Regions from separate parts of the Erythrobacter sp. JB1-4 genome, predicted to be linked through region 3. Evidence: predicted binding sites of a transcription regulator. Region 3 holds the regulator's gene; each other region holds the start of a gene.
The links. Region 3 encodes LexA, which represses DNA repair genes until DNA is damaged. Its sites were predicted from a motif close to GTTCCNCNCTTGTTCT; they were not measured.

Region 1 (5,140 bases), 640 kb from region 3:
AAGGGTATTCCCAAGCCAATGGTCAATGACGAAGTGGTGCTGGGCAAAGGGCTACCGCGCACCCTTGGCGAATTTGGCTTCTTTCAAGATTATGGCGCGCGCGAGCCTTCAGACCGCGTAACGGCGTACGAGCTCAACACGGCCCTTTGGTCCGATGGAGCGGATAAGCTGCGATATATCTACCTGCCAGAGGGCGTTAATCTCGAGGGCGATGGAGAGGGGCTGCTGCAATTTCCCGTCGGCAGCGCCATCATCAAGACTTTCGCTTTCGGAGAGGGCAAGGAGCAGCGGTTTATCGAAACCCGCGTGTTGCTTCACCGCGCGGATGGGTGGTTGGCGCTCCCCTATCGCTGGAACGAAGGGCAGACCGAGGCGAAACTGGCGCTCGCTGGTGGCCGTATTGCGATTACTACGCCTTCGGGTGAAGAAATCAGCTATCGCATACCGAACAAGAACCAGTGCAAGGCATGTCATTCTGTAGATGGCGAAGTCATCCCCATCGGTCCCAAAGCGCGCAATTTGTCAGCTGAGTGGCTCGGCAAAATGCATGATGGCGAAATGCTCGACCAAGTGCCCGAAGGCGCTGATACGCTTCCCTTGTGGAGCAACACCAGCGCTAGCACAGACAAACGCGCCCGCGCTTACCTCGATGTGAACTGCGCGCATTGCCACAAGCCCGGCGGCGGCGCGTCCAACTCAGGCCTAGACCTCAGCTGGGAGCAAACAGACAGCTTTGCGATTGGCGTTAAAAAGCCGCCTGTTGCAGCAGGGCGCGGGGCGGGTGGCTTCCTTGTCTCTATCGACCCCGGAGCACCGGAGAAGTCGATCCTTGTGCACCGCATGAATTCGAATGAGCCCGGCGTTGCCATGCCCGAACTGGGCCGCTCTACAATCGATAAAGAAGCGGTCGAACTGATGCGCCAATGGATCAGTGAGATGCCTCAATGAAATGGGCGGTCCGTGTAGTCTTTGCGGTGCTCGCACTGCTCGTCGTCGCATTTTTCGTGTTTCGCGTGCCCGACACCGATCCCGATATGATGCGAGCACGGTGGGGCGGGGAGCCATCTCAATTTGTCGCAATCGGCGATGGCGTCACTATCCACCTTCGTGACGAGGGAAGCGGGGAGGGACCACCGATAATTCTCCTCCACGGCTCAAACGCGGACCTCCACACATGGGAGCCTTGGGTGGATGGTCTCAAAGACACTCGCCGGGTTATCCGCTTTGATCAAGTCGGCCATGGCCTCACCGGGCCAGACCCTGCGGGCGACTACAGCCGCGCGAATTACGCACATGATGTGATCGAAGTCGCCGATGCGCTTGAGATTGATATGTTCATCCTTGGCGGCAATTCCATGGGCGGAAAGCACGCTCTTGCGGTCGCCAGCCTTTATCCTGACCGCGTCTCCGGCCTGATCCTTGTTGATGCTGGCGGTGCCCCTCGCGATGAGGTTGAGGCGATGATGGACCCCGCCGTCGAAGAAGCAGATGACGGCGGCAATATCGGCTTTGCCATTGCGCGCATGCCCGGTGTGAACTTGATTGCAGAGCATATAACGCCGCGGTCACTCATTAAGCAGAGCCTTGAAGAGAGCGTTTCCAACAAGGCTATCGTGACTGAAGAGGCGGTTGATCGTTATTGGCAATTGCTGCGATATCCGGGTAACCGTGGGGCCACGATGGCGCGTTTCTCGACCGAGTATGCGCCGCTTACAGCGCAAGAAATTAGCGCGATAACCGTGCCATCTTTGATCTTATGGGGTGATGAAGATCGGCTAATCCCGGTCGAAGCGGGGGAATGGCTCGATCAGGCGCTGCCAGACAGCGAGCTTAAGGTTTATCCGCAAATCGGTCACCTGCCTCACGAAGAAGCGGTTGATGCCACTTTGGCTGATCTGAAGGCGTGGCTTGAAGTCCTTGAAACAGGGTCCGCTGAGGCTTCAGGTCAACAGCAGTCACCTTAATTTTCTGCCCCTTTACCACCTGCTATGGACGCAGGCGCGTAACGCTGTCACCATCTTTCGCGCGTCTGAAGTTTTTGGGCAAACAAGATTCGAGGGACACGTCTGTTGCGAAAATTGGGAATGATCGGGGGAATGAGCTGGGTCTCTACCCGTATCTATTATGATCGGATCAACCGCATAGTTCAGCGCCGCGCTGCACCTATGGCCTCAGCGCCGCTCCTCATCGAAAGTCTCGATTTTGCACAACTCTACGCTCTTCGCGATGACAAGGAGTGGGAGGGCGCTGCGCAAATCCTCTCCGAAAGCGCAAAACGGCTTGAGGGCGCAGGGGCACAGGCGCTGATCATCAATGCCAATTCCATGCACAAGGTCTATGATGAGGTTGCAGGCGCAGTTGATGTGCCGGTCATCCATATCGCGGATTGCGTTGGCAAGGCTCTGAAGGCTGCAGGGTGCAAAAGTGCCGCGATCCTTGGCACCCGCAATGTCATGACCGAGAGCTTCTATCGCAAGCGCCTTGTCGCTCAGGGGATCGATCTACTTCCACCCAATATGACCAATGTCGAAATCATGGATCGCATTATCTATGACGAATTGATGGTCGGCAAAGTCACCCGCGATGCCCAGCGTCAGATGAAGACAATCATTACAAATAAGTCACAGGACGGCGCAGAGGCCGTTGTCCTTGCTTGTACCGAGTTTGATCTGGTTGTGGATGTTGATGCCAATGTCTTGCCTGTTTTCGATTCCACGCGAATTCACTGTGAAGCTGCCGCCGATTGGATCCTTGAACAGGAAGCGGTGAATTAGAACTCGGCTGACCTCTTATCAGGGGCGCTTCGTCGCATAGCATCCAAGGTTGGGGTGTAAGTTCTCCTCTGTCGATTTACGTGAGCGTCAATGCTTGTCACTAAAAAGTAACAGACAAGCGTGGGTCTTCGGGTCGCGCCGATGACCCGAGAGCTAAAATGCTCTTGGGGCCGCTTACCACCCCCCATTGCACCCGGTAGGCGGTCCCATTTTTTCACACCATCTAACACGATTTGGGACGCACGGCGTGCTGTCCACGGTAAAGGGTATGGGTTGCCCTTCTGTTCCCGTTGAGACCTGGCAAACGCTCACCTAAGCCTATCTTAGCATGTCTACTAGAGCGCCCTTCGCAGCCGATCCTTTTGCCCATGGCGGCCGCGAGTTTGACGCTTCGCCATCAATTCATAAAGGTGCCTCGAACAGACCTGGTGAGAGGCGCGGGCCACGCACTGATTTTCAACGCGACCGTGACCGCATCATCCATTCGATGAGCTTTCGTAGGCTGAAATCGAAAACACAGGTTTTTATCGCGCCAGACGGCGATCACTATCGCACGCGGCTAACGCACACGATTGAGGTTGCGCAGATTGGCCGTGTTCTGGCCCGTGCTTTGGGCGTGGATGAAGATCTAACCGAAGCTCTTTGTCTGGCTCATGATTTGGGCCATCCCCCCTTCGGCCATGCAGGCGAAGACGCGTTATCAGAGGCGATGGAGGCCCATGGCGGTTTTTGCCATAATGCTCAAACCTTGCGCACTGTCATGCGGCTTGAAAACCCTTATCCAACACATGACGGGTTGAACCTCACTTGGGATCTCCTCGAAGGGCTAGCCAAGCACAATGGCCCGGTCTCAAAACCCGGCTGGGCCTTGACCAAATTGGACGAGGCATTCCCACTTAAACTTGGCTCTTGGCCATCTGTGGAGGCTCAAATTGCGGCGGTGGCGGACGACATTGCCTATGACAATCATGACATTGACGATGGGCTTCGCGCTGGGTTTTTGACGCTTGATGATTTGATGGGACTCGAATTCCTCGCAGACCAGTGGCGCTTGGTCGAAAAACGCTTTCCACGTGCACCTCGTGAACGGCTTTTGCGTGAATTGATACGTGATCAGATCGGGGTGATGGTAAACGATGTACTTGAGCACACCAGCGCCCTAACCAAAGGCTTTGAAAGCGTTTCAGACATCCGTGCGAGCGGCAAGCAACTTGCCGGTTTCTCACCCGCGATGGCAAAGCAAGAGCGCGAATTGAAATCGTTTATGTATGACAAACTGTATTATCATCCTGAGCAAGTTTGCGCCGCTGCACATGCGCGCGACGTTATTGTGAAGTTGTTCGATGCCTATTCCAATGACCCTGATCTAATGCCGTCGCAATGGCGCAATCGCTTGCCGACGGAAGAACCTGCTCGATCACGAAGCATCGCCGATTTTATCGCAGGGATGAGCGATCGCTTTGCAATGACAGAATGCGCTAGGCTCCACGGCGAAGTGCCAGAAGGGCTGATCAATGTCTGATATCGGTGGCGGAGCACACACGCCCGTTCGGGTCGGCCTTGTCGGGGCAACGGGCCTAATTGGCCGCCGCTTGATCGAAATTTCAAGTGCTGGTGAAGATATGCGTATGGTTGGCATTGCCCGGCGCGAACCGCAGCTGCCCAAAGGCGCTAAGGTTGAGATGTTTGTAGCGGACGCTGATAAATGGGGCGAGATCCTCGAGGCTGTCCGCCCGCGCGCTCTTATCTGCGCACTTGGCACCACTTGGCGTAAAGCCGGACGCGATGAAGCGTCGTTTCGCGCGGTCGATTATGAGCTGATCCTGGCAACAGCAAAGGCGGCGCATAAGGCTGGAGTGTCCAATTTTATCATGATCAGTTCGTCAGGTGCAAACCCGCGTGCCAAGAGCTTCTACATGCGGACCAAAGGCGAAACCGAGGAGGCGGTGTCCAAATTGGGGTTGAACCGGGTGGATATCCTTCGCCCCGGCCTTTTGAAAGGAGCGCGCCAAGACGACCTTCGCCCGCTGGAGGCCATTGGGCAAGTGGTCAGCCCAGTGCTTGATCCGCTGCTGCCAGAAAAGTGGCAAGGTTATCGCTCGATCAATGCTGATATCGTCTGCGAGGCCGCTATGGGACTTGCTTTGCGTAAAGCCGCAGGCCGATTTACCCACGACAATGATGCCATTAAGCGAGCCGCGCGCGAATGGCGCGCCAAGCATTCTGCAATCGAAAACTAGAGGGAGCAGGCGGCAATGGATTGGGCAACGATATTCAAGGCGGCCAATGGCCTTGCGCTTATTTCTTGGCTGGCTTTGATCCTTTTGCCTCGTTGGCCCGCTTTGCTATCTGCATTGCTCTATCTG
Region 2 (5,140 bases), 3.3 Mb from region 3:
CAGGCAACCCGGCAATCTTGCGCCAGAGATCAAACGCCTCGTCATCGGTGTGATAAACGGTCACCAGCAGTTTATCTGCAGGAAGACCCCATTCACGCGTCAAAAGTGTCCAGGCATTCGTGATGGCCTGCTCTTTAAAATAGTCGCCAAACGAGAAGTTGCCGAGCATCTCAAAAAAGGTGTGGTGCCGCGCGGTGTATCCTACATTGTCGAGATCATTGTGTTTGCCCCCGGCCCTTACGCATTTTTGCGATGAGGTTGCGCATGGTCCAGGAGCCGCCTCAAGCCCGGTGAAGACGTTTTTGAAGGGAACCATACCCGCATTCACAAACATCAAGGTCGGATCATTATAAGGAACAAGCGGGGCGCTAGGCACAGTCACGTGGCCTTGCTTTCCAAAGAAATCGAGAAATGAACGTCGGATATCGTTGGTAGAGGTCATGTGAATTTTCGTGCTTCTTATAAGGCCTTCAAAGGTGTTGCGAGGCAGGTAAGCTAAGCGCGAGGCAGCGACAAGCGAAAGCTAACGGCAAATCTTCGATCAGACTGAACATGTGGCGCTTGCACACAGCTTACCCCATCCAAGAAATCCAATGAAAAACCGGCGCAAAGCGTGCCTTCGCTCAAGAGCGAAAGCGCTTTTGCGCCGGTATTCCATGTCTCCGGAGGCGGAAGCAATCTCCCGCGCTTTGTGCCCAAGCTCAACTTTAGAGCATCATGAGCGCCCGCTTGAGGAGCTAACGCCTCAGTCCGCGTCCGGACCGGTCATCATTTCCTCGGCGACCTCATCGGTTTTACCGCGAATGGCGGCTTCCAATTTGTCGCAAACTTCAGGGTTCTCTTTGAGATACAGCTTCGAGTTTTCACGCCCCTGCCCAATCCGTACGCTGTCGTAAGAATACCAGCTTCCCGATTTCTCAACGATGCCGGCCTTCACGCCAAGATCAAGAATCTCACCAATTTTGGAGATGCCTTCCCCATACATGATGTCGAACTCAACCTGCTTAAACGGCGGCGCCACCTTATTCTTGACCACTTTCACACGGGTCGAGTTGCCGATCACTTCATCGCGGTCCTTGATCTGACCGGTACGACGAATATCGAGGCGAACCGAGGCGTAAAACTTAAGCGCATTACCACCAGTCGTTGTCTCAGGGTTACCATACATCACACCGATTTTCATGCGCAGCTGGTTGATGAAGATCACCATGCACTTTGAACGGTTGATGGAGCCGGTCAGCTTGCGCAGCGACTGTGACATGAGGCGCGCTTGAAGGCCGACGTGGCTGTCGCCCATTTCGCCTTCGATCTCTGCGCGGGGCACAAGCGCCGCAACCGAATCGACCACAAGAATATCAATCGCGTTTGAGCGTACCAGAGTATCGGTGATCTCAAGCGCTTGCTCACCAGTATCAGGCTGTGAAACGATAAGCTCGTCAATATCAACGCCCAGCGCCTTTGCATACACAGGGTCCAGCGCGTGCTCTGCGTCAACAAAGGCCGCTGTCCCACCTGCTTTTTGCGCCTCAGCAATAGCATGCAACGCAAGCGTCGTTTTGCCAGAACTTTCCGGCCCATAGACCTCGATCACGCGCCCTTTCGGAAGACCACCAATCCCAAGCGCAATATCAAGCCCAAGGGAACCGGTTGAAATCGATTCGACCTGCATCGCCTCTTTCGAGCCGAGCTTCATCGCCGAACCCTTACCAAAGGCACGGTCAATCTGTTGGAGTGCCGCGTCCAGCGCTTTTTGACGGTCCACGTCTTTATCCTTGTCTACCAGCTTAAGTTGCGTAGCCATCGCATGCACTCCTTCGCTTGCATAGGCCGGATTAATGACTTTTAACCGACCATTGTGGGAAGACACCTTTGCCGCCCCCTGTAGGAGTTCATGTATCCCATTTGTTCTCATAGAACAAGGGGGGAACAAATATTTTTTTCTAAGCGAACATTATAGGTCTATTCAGATTGCGAACCGGCGCGTGTTTCTCGCATGATCGTTGCTACCTTTTCGGTGATAGCGGAGACACTGAAAGGTTTAGGCAAGAAGTGCATATTGGGGACATCAATATCTTTGCGAAGAGCCTCTTCTGCATATCCGGACATGAAGAGAACTGGGATGTCAGGGTGGTCCTTGCGGATTGCACGCACCATCGCGGGGCCGTCCATCCCGGGCATCACGACATCGCTAACAACTATGTCAAAATCGCTATCCTTTTGCATCGCCTCGAGCCCGTCTTCGCCATCGCTGCACGCTGTGATCTGATAGCCCGCGCGCGACAAAGCGCGTTCTGCTACCGCCCGCACCATATCCTCATCTTCTACCAAGAGCACCCTGCCCCCAGCCGACCAATTGGAAGACGGCTCTGCCGAAGCGGGCTTGCGTCGCTGTGGGGCTTCTCCTGCGTGAACCGGGAAATATATCGTGAAGCGTGCGCCCATAGGACGGCCAGAGGCATTCATCACATTATCGGCAAACACAAAGCCGCCTGACTGTTTGACAATGCCGTAGACCGTCGAGAGGCCAAGACCCGTTCCTTTGCCCAATTCTTTCGTAGTAAAGAATGGCTCGAAGAGCTTGGGCAGGACGTCTGCTGGAATGCCGCCTCCATTGTCCTGAACGATCAGAAGGGTGTAATCATCGGAGGGCAAGACCTCGGCGCCAATCTTGATTGCCTCGGTCGATTTGACACTCCTGGTGAGAAGCGAAATCCGGCCCTGCCCTGCCTCTTTGCGGGTGCGTCCGTGGGCGCCGTTCATGTTGATCGCATCCCGCGCATTCACCGCAAGGTTCATAATCACCTGCTCTAATTGCTGCGGGTCAGCACGCACCGGGCCAAGGTTGCGATCATGTTGTACGTAGTAGTCGATCTTCTCACCCAGAAGACGTTTGATAAGCGGTCCCACTTCACTAACCACATCAGGCAGTTGCAATATCTCAGGGCGAAGAGTCTGCTGCCGCGAGAAGGCGAGCAATTGGCGGGTAAGAGACGCGGCACGGTTGGAGTTTGCTCGGATCTGCTGAATGTCGTCATAGTCGCTGTCGCCTGGCGTGTGGCGCAGCAACATAAGATCGCATGTTCCAATTATAGCGGTCAGCACATTGTTAAAGTCGTGCGCGACCCCGCCCGCAAGTTGGCCGACCGCCTGCATCTTCGTTGCCTGCGCAACCTGCCTTTTAAGCTCAGTTTCTTCAGTGCTGTCAGCAATACTGAGCAAAACCGCTGCCTCTCCCAACCCGCGCACACCTGCAAGGCCCATGGAAACAGGCTCATCACGCCGCGAACTGAGGCGCACCGCCATATCGCCGCGGCTAGCAGGCCCCCTACCATAACGGCGCACTGCATCGGAAAGGGGCGCCTTATCTTCGCGTACAACGAGATCTGTAGGGAACGCTGGCAACTCACCTTCGGGCTTTCCAACGGAGCGCAAAAAGGCCTCATTACCGAAAAGGAACCGCCCATCACGGTCTGTCATTGCAAGGCCCAAAGGTAACTGAGCCAAGAGCCCTTCAAGCTGAGCGACACCGGCCTGAGCGGAGCCGTCCCAACCACTTCCAACACCAACCCCGCTATCGACAAGCAGCATTAAGGTGGTGCCGTCTTCAGGAGCTGGAGGTGCGCCCGCAAGGCCCGGCTCACTAAGAGGCACATCAATAAGCGTTTGCGGCGTACCATTGCGGCCCTCGCGCGCAAAGTAAATGCGCTCACGCTCGTCCGCCCGCAAATAGGAAACGAGGGACTGACCTACCAAGGTTGCTTCGCGATCACCAACTGCACGTTCTGCAAAACCAGAGCCAACACTTCGGATTGTGCCGTCAGCACTGGTTATGGCGGCTTCGATCCCCGCTCTGCTTAATAGAGCGCCAAAGGTCCCAGTGAGATCCATCTGCAGGGTTTCATCAGCTGTCGGGATAATTAGGCGTTCAAACCGCCAAATGAGGTGATCTTCCCCTCGCCCGGCACGTGCGGCATTCACAGCCCACTGACGTAATTTGCTATCATCGAACGCCTCGATCAAAGCATCACCATCGCGCCATGCCGTGCGTGCTGCGCGGTTCAGCGCCTCCAAAGCTGGGCGTTCTGCATCTAGCATAGGTGGTGCGTTGTCGGCACCAAAAGCATGGACATAGGCCTTGTTCGCGCAAACCAGGCGATTGGCGCGGTCGGTTATGGCGATCGCCTCGCCAAAATTCGCATCCTTGCTTTCTATAGCGGCCACAGTGACCGACCAATCAGGCGCGGCAACCTCTGCGTTGATCGGTTGTCTATTGATGCGCTCGGCAGCAACAACACCCAACAACAGAACAATCAGCCCACCGATGTAGGCCCCCGTCATAACGACACTTGAGGTTGCAGCGAACAATAGCCCAGCGCTAACAACAAGCGCCGCGCCCAAGCCAATCAAGAGCATCTGACTTGGCTTTCCAGAAGGCATTGCGGTGTATGCACCAGCTGCTTGGTTCAGCTTCGCGCTACTGTCTGAAGAATTGCCGATGATGCTTTTGTCGGCCAAAGTCCCACTCGCCTAGATTACCGCACGCAAGAGACCCACGCGGGCACTCTTTCGATTGCTTGGGCTTGCAGTCCTACTTCGCGCCGTCCACGTGGTCGAGGGGCTGAGCCAATTGTGCACTGTATTTTGCCCGTTTGCGTGCGACTTTACGAGCGACAATCACGCGCCAGACGGCGCCAGCTGCAAGGTAACCGATGGCAGACGTGACAACGGCCAGCACAAAGAACCCCACAACAGTCACGCCCGCAACTTGGAACGCATCGACGATGTAGACCCACAAGGTACTATCAGCCTGCGTCATGACCATCTCTGTTGCTGTTGCATCAATCCGGAGGATGAAATTGCCAACCCGGTTTGCGACAACGGCCCAAAAAGCAATGGTGAAAGGGTTCGTCACAAACGTCACAGCGGCCGCAAGCGGGACGTTTGCACGCGCTGGCAAAGCCATGAATGCTGCGAGAAAGATCTGACCCACGGGTATGATGAACGCCGCAAAAAGCCCGAGGGCCACTCCGCGAGGAACAGAGCGCCTTGTGAAACGCCAGAGTTCTGGATTGAGAAAACGGTGGGCGATAGGCGCAAGATATTTGTTCTTCGCCATTGCCTCGCGGCTTGGCATTGTGCG
Region 3 (5,140 bases):
GTCATGGTCATCGACCACCACCGCAAGCATATAAGTCGGCGTCCCATCAGCGCGAAGAATGATGTAGTCATCAAGCTCCTCGTTCTTCACCGACACGTCGCCTTGGACCTTGTCTGCAATCGTTGTTTCACCTTCAACCGGGGTTTTGAGCCTTATGGTGTATGATGCGCCATCGGGGGCTTCAGATGGGTCACGATCGCGCCAACGTCCATCATAGCGCAGAGGTTTCTTATTAGCTCGCTGTTCAGCGCGCATTTTCTCAAGCTCTTCGGGCGAAGCAAAGCATTTATAAGCATGGCCTGCTTCGAGCAGCTGATGGGCGACAGCGGCGTGACGCTCTGCTTGCTTCGACTGGAAAACCGGCTCCTCGTCATAGTCAAGACCAAGCCAATCCAGACCATCAAGAATGGCATCGATGGCTGCTTGAGTGGACCGCTTTTTGTCGGTGTCCTCAATCCGCAAAAGCGCTTTACCGCCATGGTGACGAGCAAAAAGCCAATTAAACAACGCAGTACGCGCGCCGCCAATATGCAGGAAACCAGTGGGTGACGGTGCAAACCTTGTGACTACCGTTGAACTGTCCAAAGAATTTGACGATTGGGTCGCCATCGATCTAATATCCTCATCCGTTTGGTGCAAAGAAGCGGTGCCTACCCGAGGGGGAAGCGAGCCGATGGCCGATGCGCCGATCATTCCTATGGGAGATGCTCCCGCTGGCGGTGAAACCGAAGCGGGCAGTACCCCTTTCGCGCCTCAAAAGGCTTCGCACGGCCTCTGGCAAAGAGGCGCCGGATTGTCCAGTATTTGGCAGTCTATTGGCGATGGTGCTGAGGAATTTCTCGCAAATGCCGGGTTTGACCGAGCCCCATGGCTCGCCGTCGTGTTTGCCAGCGGAATTCTCACTTGGTTCGCCCTTAAATCGCCTTGGCAATGGGCCAGCGCAATAGGCCTTTGCGTGCTGTTGGCTTTGGCTGCGCTCGCAGCATGGCGAGGGGTCGAGGAACGCGGCCATCTACGCAGTGCAATCATTGCTTGCGCTTTGGTTTTTGCAGCCGGCATGAGCGTCATCTGGCTGCGCTCCGAATTTGTAGGTGCCCAAGCTATCGAGCGGCCAAGCGTTGAGCGGGTACAGGGGTATGTATTGGCACGCGAAGACCAGCCCTCACAGAACCGCATCCGTTTGGTTTTAGCTGTGAGAGACGCCGAGACCGCTCAAAGCCGCAAGATCCGAGTAAACATCCCGCTTGAGACATTAGCCGAGACAGACAAGCGGTTTGGTACAGGTGGCGGCACAAGCACGCTTGTCGAGGGAGCCGTCGTGCGTATGCGGGTGCGCCTGATGCCGCCTGCTAGCCCTATGTTGCCGGGCGCGTATGACTTTGCGCGCGCTGCGTGGTTCAAAGGGCTTGCGGCATCGGGGAGTGTGGTTGGGCCTGTGGACGTCATTCGACAGGGCGAAAGCGGCGGCTTTATTGCTCAGATGCAGCGAGCCTTGTCGGCCCATGTAAGGGGCAAAGTGGACGGGTCCGCCGGGACCATTGCTGCGGCTTTTGCAAGCGGAGACAGGGGGGCGATTGGAGAAATTGACAGAGCTGCCATGCGCGATGCAGGTCTTACCCACTTGCTTGCGATTAGCGGATTGCACGTCACCGCCGTGATCGGGGCGGCCTATCTTGTGGCGGTCAAATTGCTCGCTTTGTTTCCCTCCCTTGCCCTGCGTGTGAGATTGCCGGTGATTGCAGCCGGTGTGGGGGCAATTGCTGGCATTGGCTACACACTTCTGACCGGGGCGCAGGTCCCTACGGTGCGCGCGTGTGCTGCTGCCATGCTTGTGCTGGTTGCTCTTGCAAGCGGGCGCGATGCCTTGAGTTTGCGGATGGTGGCGGTTGCCGCCGTTTTCGTACTGCTTCTTTGGCCCGAGAGTGTCGTCGGGCCCAGCTTCCAAATGAGCTTTTCCGCCGTTCTTGCCATCGTCGCCTTGCATTCGAGCGCGCCTGTGAGAGCCTTCCTTGCGCCGCGTGAGGAGAGCAGCTTTGCGCGCTTTGGTAGGGGCACGGCGATGCTGTTCCTAACAGGCTTGGTAATTGAAATCGCTCTCATGCCCATTGTCCTATTCCATTTTCACCGCGCTGGGCTTTACGGAGCCTTTGCAAATGTCATCGCGATCCCGCTTGTCACCTTTGTCTCGATGCCACTCATCGCGCTGGGTTTGATCTTTGATATCGTAGGGCTTGGCGCGCCATTTTGGTGGCTAACAGAAAAGTCGCTCAATCTGCTTCTTGGTATTGCCCACTTCACATCTGCGCAGCCCGGAGCGGTTAAGCTCATGCCGCAGATGAGCGGTGCCACTATCGCTTTGTTTACCGCGGGCGGGCTTTGGCTTGCCTTATGGTCTGGTCGAGCGCGGCTCTGGGGTTTTATGCCCGCTGCGATTGCGACGGCGTTGCTTGTTATGACGCCTATACCTGATGTCCTTATCGGTAGGGAGGGGCGCCATGTGGGCATCACCATGCTCGGCCAAGATGGGGAGCGCAGGCTTTTGTCCCTGCGCGACAGCCGCTCTTCATATTCTCGCGACAATCTCCTTGAACTTTCAAGTGTTACTTCCGAACCCATTCCTCTTGCGCAGTGGGACGGCGCGCGATGCTCTCCTGAATTTTGCACCATTGTCCTCCAGCGTGGGGGCAGGGACTGGTCCCTTCTTATGGCCCGCAACCGCGAGCTCATCGAAGAGCGTTCGCTTGCGGCAGCTTGTGAGCAGTCGGACATAGTTGTGGCTGATCGGTTTCTGCCACGCTCGTGCCAGCCCAAATGGCTCAAAGCCGATCGCCGCCTGCTTGAGCAGACCGGTGGCCTTTCCATCAACCTTGCCGATCAAACCATCACCAGCGTCAGCAAGACACAAGGTGAGCATGGCTGGTGGAAAGCCGGGCGCGAGTGATTAAACTCCCGCCCAGCATATCACCGCACTGATCGCGGTCAGTGGTAACGCCGCAATAGCCCGGCAAGCTTACCTTGGACTTCGACCTCTTCTGGACCATAGACTTGAGGGTCATACGTCGCATTGGCCGGATCAAGGCGAACTAAGCCGCCATCCTTATGGAGATATTTGAGAGTTGCCTCTTCGCCTTTCACAAGCGCCACCACAATTTCGCCATCGCGCGCGGTGTTCGTGCGCCGGACCAGTGCAAAGTCACCATCAAAGATGCCGGCCTCGATCATCGAATCGCCCGATACCTCCAGCGCGTAATGCTCCCCCGGTCCGAGCAATGCTGCGGGGACAGGAAGCGAGCTTTGTCCTTCTAGCGCCTCAATCGGTGCGCCTGCTGCGATCCGCCCATGCAGTGGGATTTCGATCACATCGTTTGCAGGTTCGGGCGCTCTTGGCGCAGAAGCATTCGCCGCAACGGTATCATTCGCCGCCGAAGCAAGAGCAGGACGCGCATTAGGTGTTGCATCCTCAGGGTTCTTGATAACTTCAAGCGCGCGGGCCCTGTTGGGAAGACGCCGAATAAAGCCGCGTTCCTCAAGCGCAGAGATCAGGCGGTGCACGCCTGACTTACTCTTAAGATCAAGCGCTTCTTTCATTTCTTCAAAACTGGGTGACACGCCTGTTTCTTCCAGGCGTTGCTGAATGAAACGGATCAATTCATGTTGCTTTGCCGTAAGCATGGGCAAACTCCATCAGCCGCACTCTTCGCGAAAGGACGCAACGTTGCGCATCCCAAACGCAGTGCCAAGATCGCGCGCTCCCAAGAAGCACCCTATGCGCAAAAGCAGAACAGGTGCGATACAGAACGCTAACCGTTCGACCCTTATGGTGAACGAATGCGGAACGAATAGGCAACTTCTGTTCGCAAGTCAACACGCCGATTTCCACAAGGCTGGCAGAAAACCGCCATTTCAAAGGCAATAGACTTCCACCTTGTCACCCGTTTGGGCAGCCGGCGAATGGGGTGGGCGGCTGATGAGGCAATTGGCCACGGCGAGCGCCCCTAAAGCGCTTGAGTCTTGTGAAGATGCAAGCTGTGCGATTCCCTCTGATAGGATGCCGCGTAAGAACTCATGACGTGGCCCGGTGGCAGGGATGGCCTCGCCTGCGGTCATCTGTACAGTTTCAAAGAGCGGGTTAGGCGCACCAAGGCACTTGCGCACCAATGGCAACGCAAAGAGAAAAGCAGTCACAAAGCTTGAGACCGGGTTGCCGGGAAGACCAAGGATGACTTGACGCCCCGCTTGGGTCTGGCGCGTCGCCACCATCAACGGCTTGCCCGGCTTGATCGCAACCTTCCAAAAATCGATCTCAGCGCCCCATTCACGCAGAGCGTCCTGCACAAGGTCATGGTCGCCAACAGATGCCCCGCCTGAGGTTATGAGGATATCATGCTTTTCGGCCTGACTCAGCGCTTCTGCCAACCGGGCGCGGTCATCGGGGACGGGACCGAGACGGTCTGTGGCGCCTACATAAGGGTGCAGCATCGCGGCCAACATCGACCCATTGCTAGCCGGGATCTGGTGGAGTGCGCAGGGCTGTCCAGCCTCGACCAACTCGTCCCCGCTATCAAGGATCGCGACCGAGGGCGGGGACACCACATCAAGCGTGCTGACCCCAGCGGAGATCGCTAAGGCAAGGGCCGCGGGCGTTGCCGCGCTGCCTTTGGGAAGCACAAGCTGACCGTCCTCAAAGTCGAAGCCTTTGCGCCGTACATGTTGGCCGGTCTGAGGTAGGTGGATGGGCTTGACCACCTCACCTTCTACCTCTGCATTCTCTTGGATGAGCACGGCCTTAGCGCCTTCGGGCATATGGGCGCCCGTTGATATGCGCGTACATTGTCCAGGCAATAGCGCCCCTGCAAACGGCGTCCCGGCTTTGCTTTCGCCTACCTTTTGCCATGGTCCAGCGCCGCTGATGGCATAACCGTCCATCGCTGACAGGTCGCATGGTGGCTGAGTGCGGGCGGCGTAGTGATCGCTGGCAAGCCATTGGTTCGAACAGAGGGTAACGTCGTTGATCGCAACGCGCGATGACCGCGATTGAGGTGTGAGTGCGAGGAGCCTTTCCTGTGCCTCTTGCAGCGAGAGCATTGCGCTCACAGCGCGTCCGCCTTCCATGTGCCCGACTTGCCGCCGCGCTTCTCGA

Region 1: a site for LexA is predicted at 3,047-3,062, ahead of AC0V61_RS12510 (deoxyguanosinetriphosphate triphosphohydrolase). Genes of this name have one in related genera too.
Region 2: a site for LexA is predicted at 1,913-1,928, ahead of recA (recombinase RecA). Genes of this name have one in related genera too.

Annotation. Positions count from the first base shown of each region.
Region 1 covers NZ_CP200292.1:2,694,324-2,699,463, forward strand. The annotation lists gene AC0V61_RS12495 (SO2930 family diheme c-type cytochrome) at 1-948, shown strand, start outside; gene AC0V61_RS12500 (alpha/beta fold hydrolase) at 945-1,964, shown strand; gene AC0V61_RS12505 (aspartate/glutamate racemase family protein) at 2,070-2,774, shown strand; gene AC0V61_RS12510 (deoxyguanosinetriphosphate triphosphohydrolase) at 3,103-4,296, shown strand; gene AC0V61_RS12515 (NAD(P)H-binding protein) at 4,289-5,014, shown strand; gene AC0V61_RS12520 (ABA4-like family protein) at 5,030-5,140, shown strand, end outside.
Region 2 covers NZ_CP200292.1:45,656-50,795, forward strand. The annotation lists gene alaS (alanine--tRNA ligase) at 1-442, opposite strand, end outside; gene recA (recombinase RecA) at 746-1,801, opposite strand; gene AC0V61_RS00230 (response regulator) at 1,960-4,437, opposite strand; gene AC0V61_RS00235 (DUF2062 domain-containing protein) at 4,589-5,140, opposite strand, start outside.
Region 3 covers NZ_CP200292.1:3,336,100-3,341,239, reverse strand. The annotation lists partial or broken gene gltX (glutamate--tRNA ligase) at 1-609, opposite strand, end outside; gene AC0V61_RS15670 (ComEC/Rec2 family competence protein) at 542-2,941, shown strand; gene lexA (transcriptional repressor LexA) at 2,980-3,672, opposite strand; gene AC0V61_RS15660 (molybdopterin molybdotransferase MoeA) at 3,904-5,085, opposite strand; gene moaC (cyclic pyranopterin monophosphate synthase MoaC) at 5,091-5,140, opposite strand, start outside.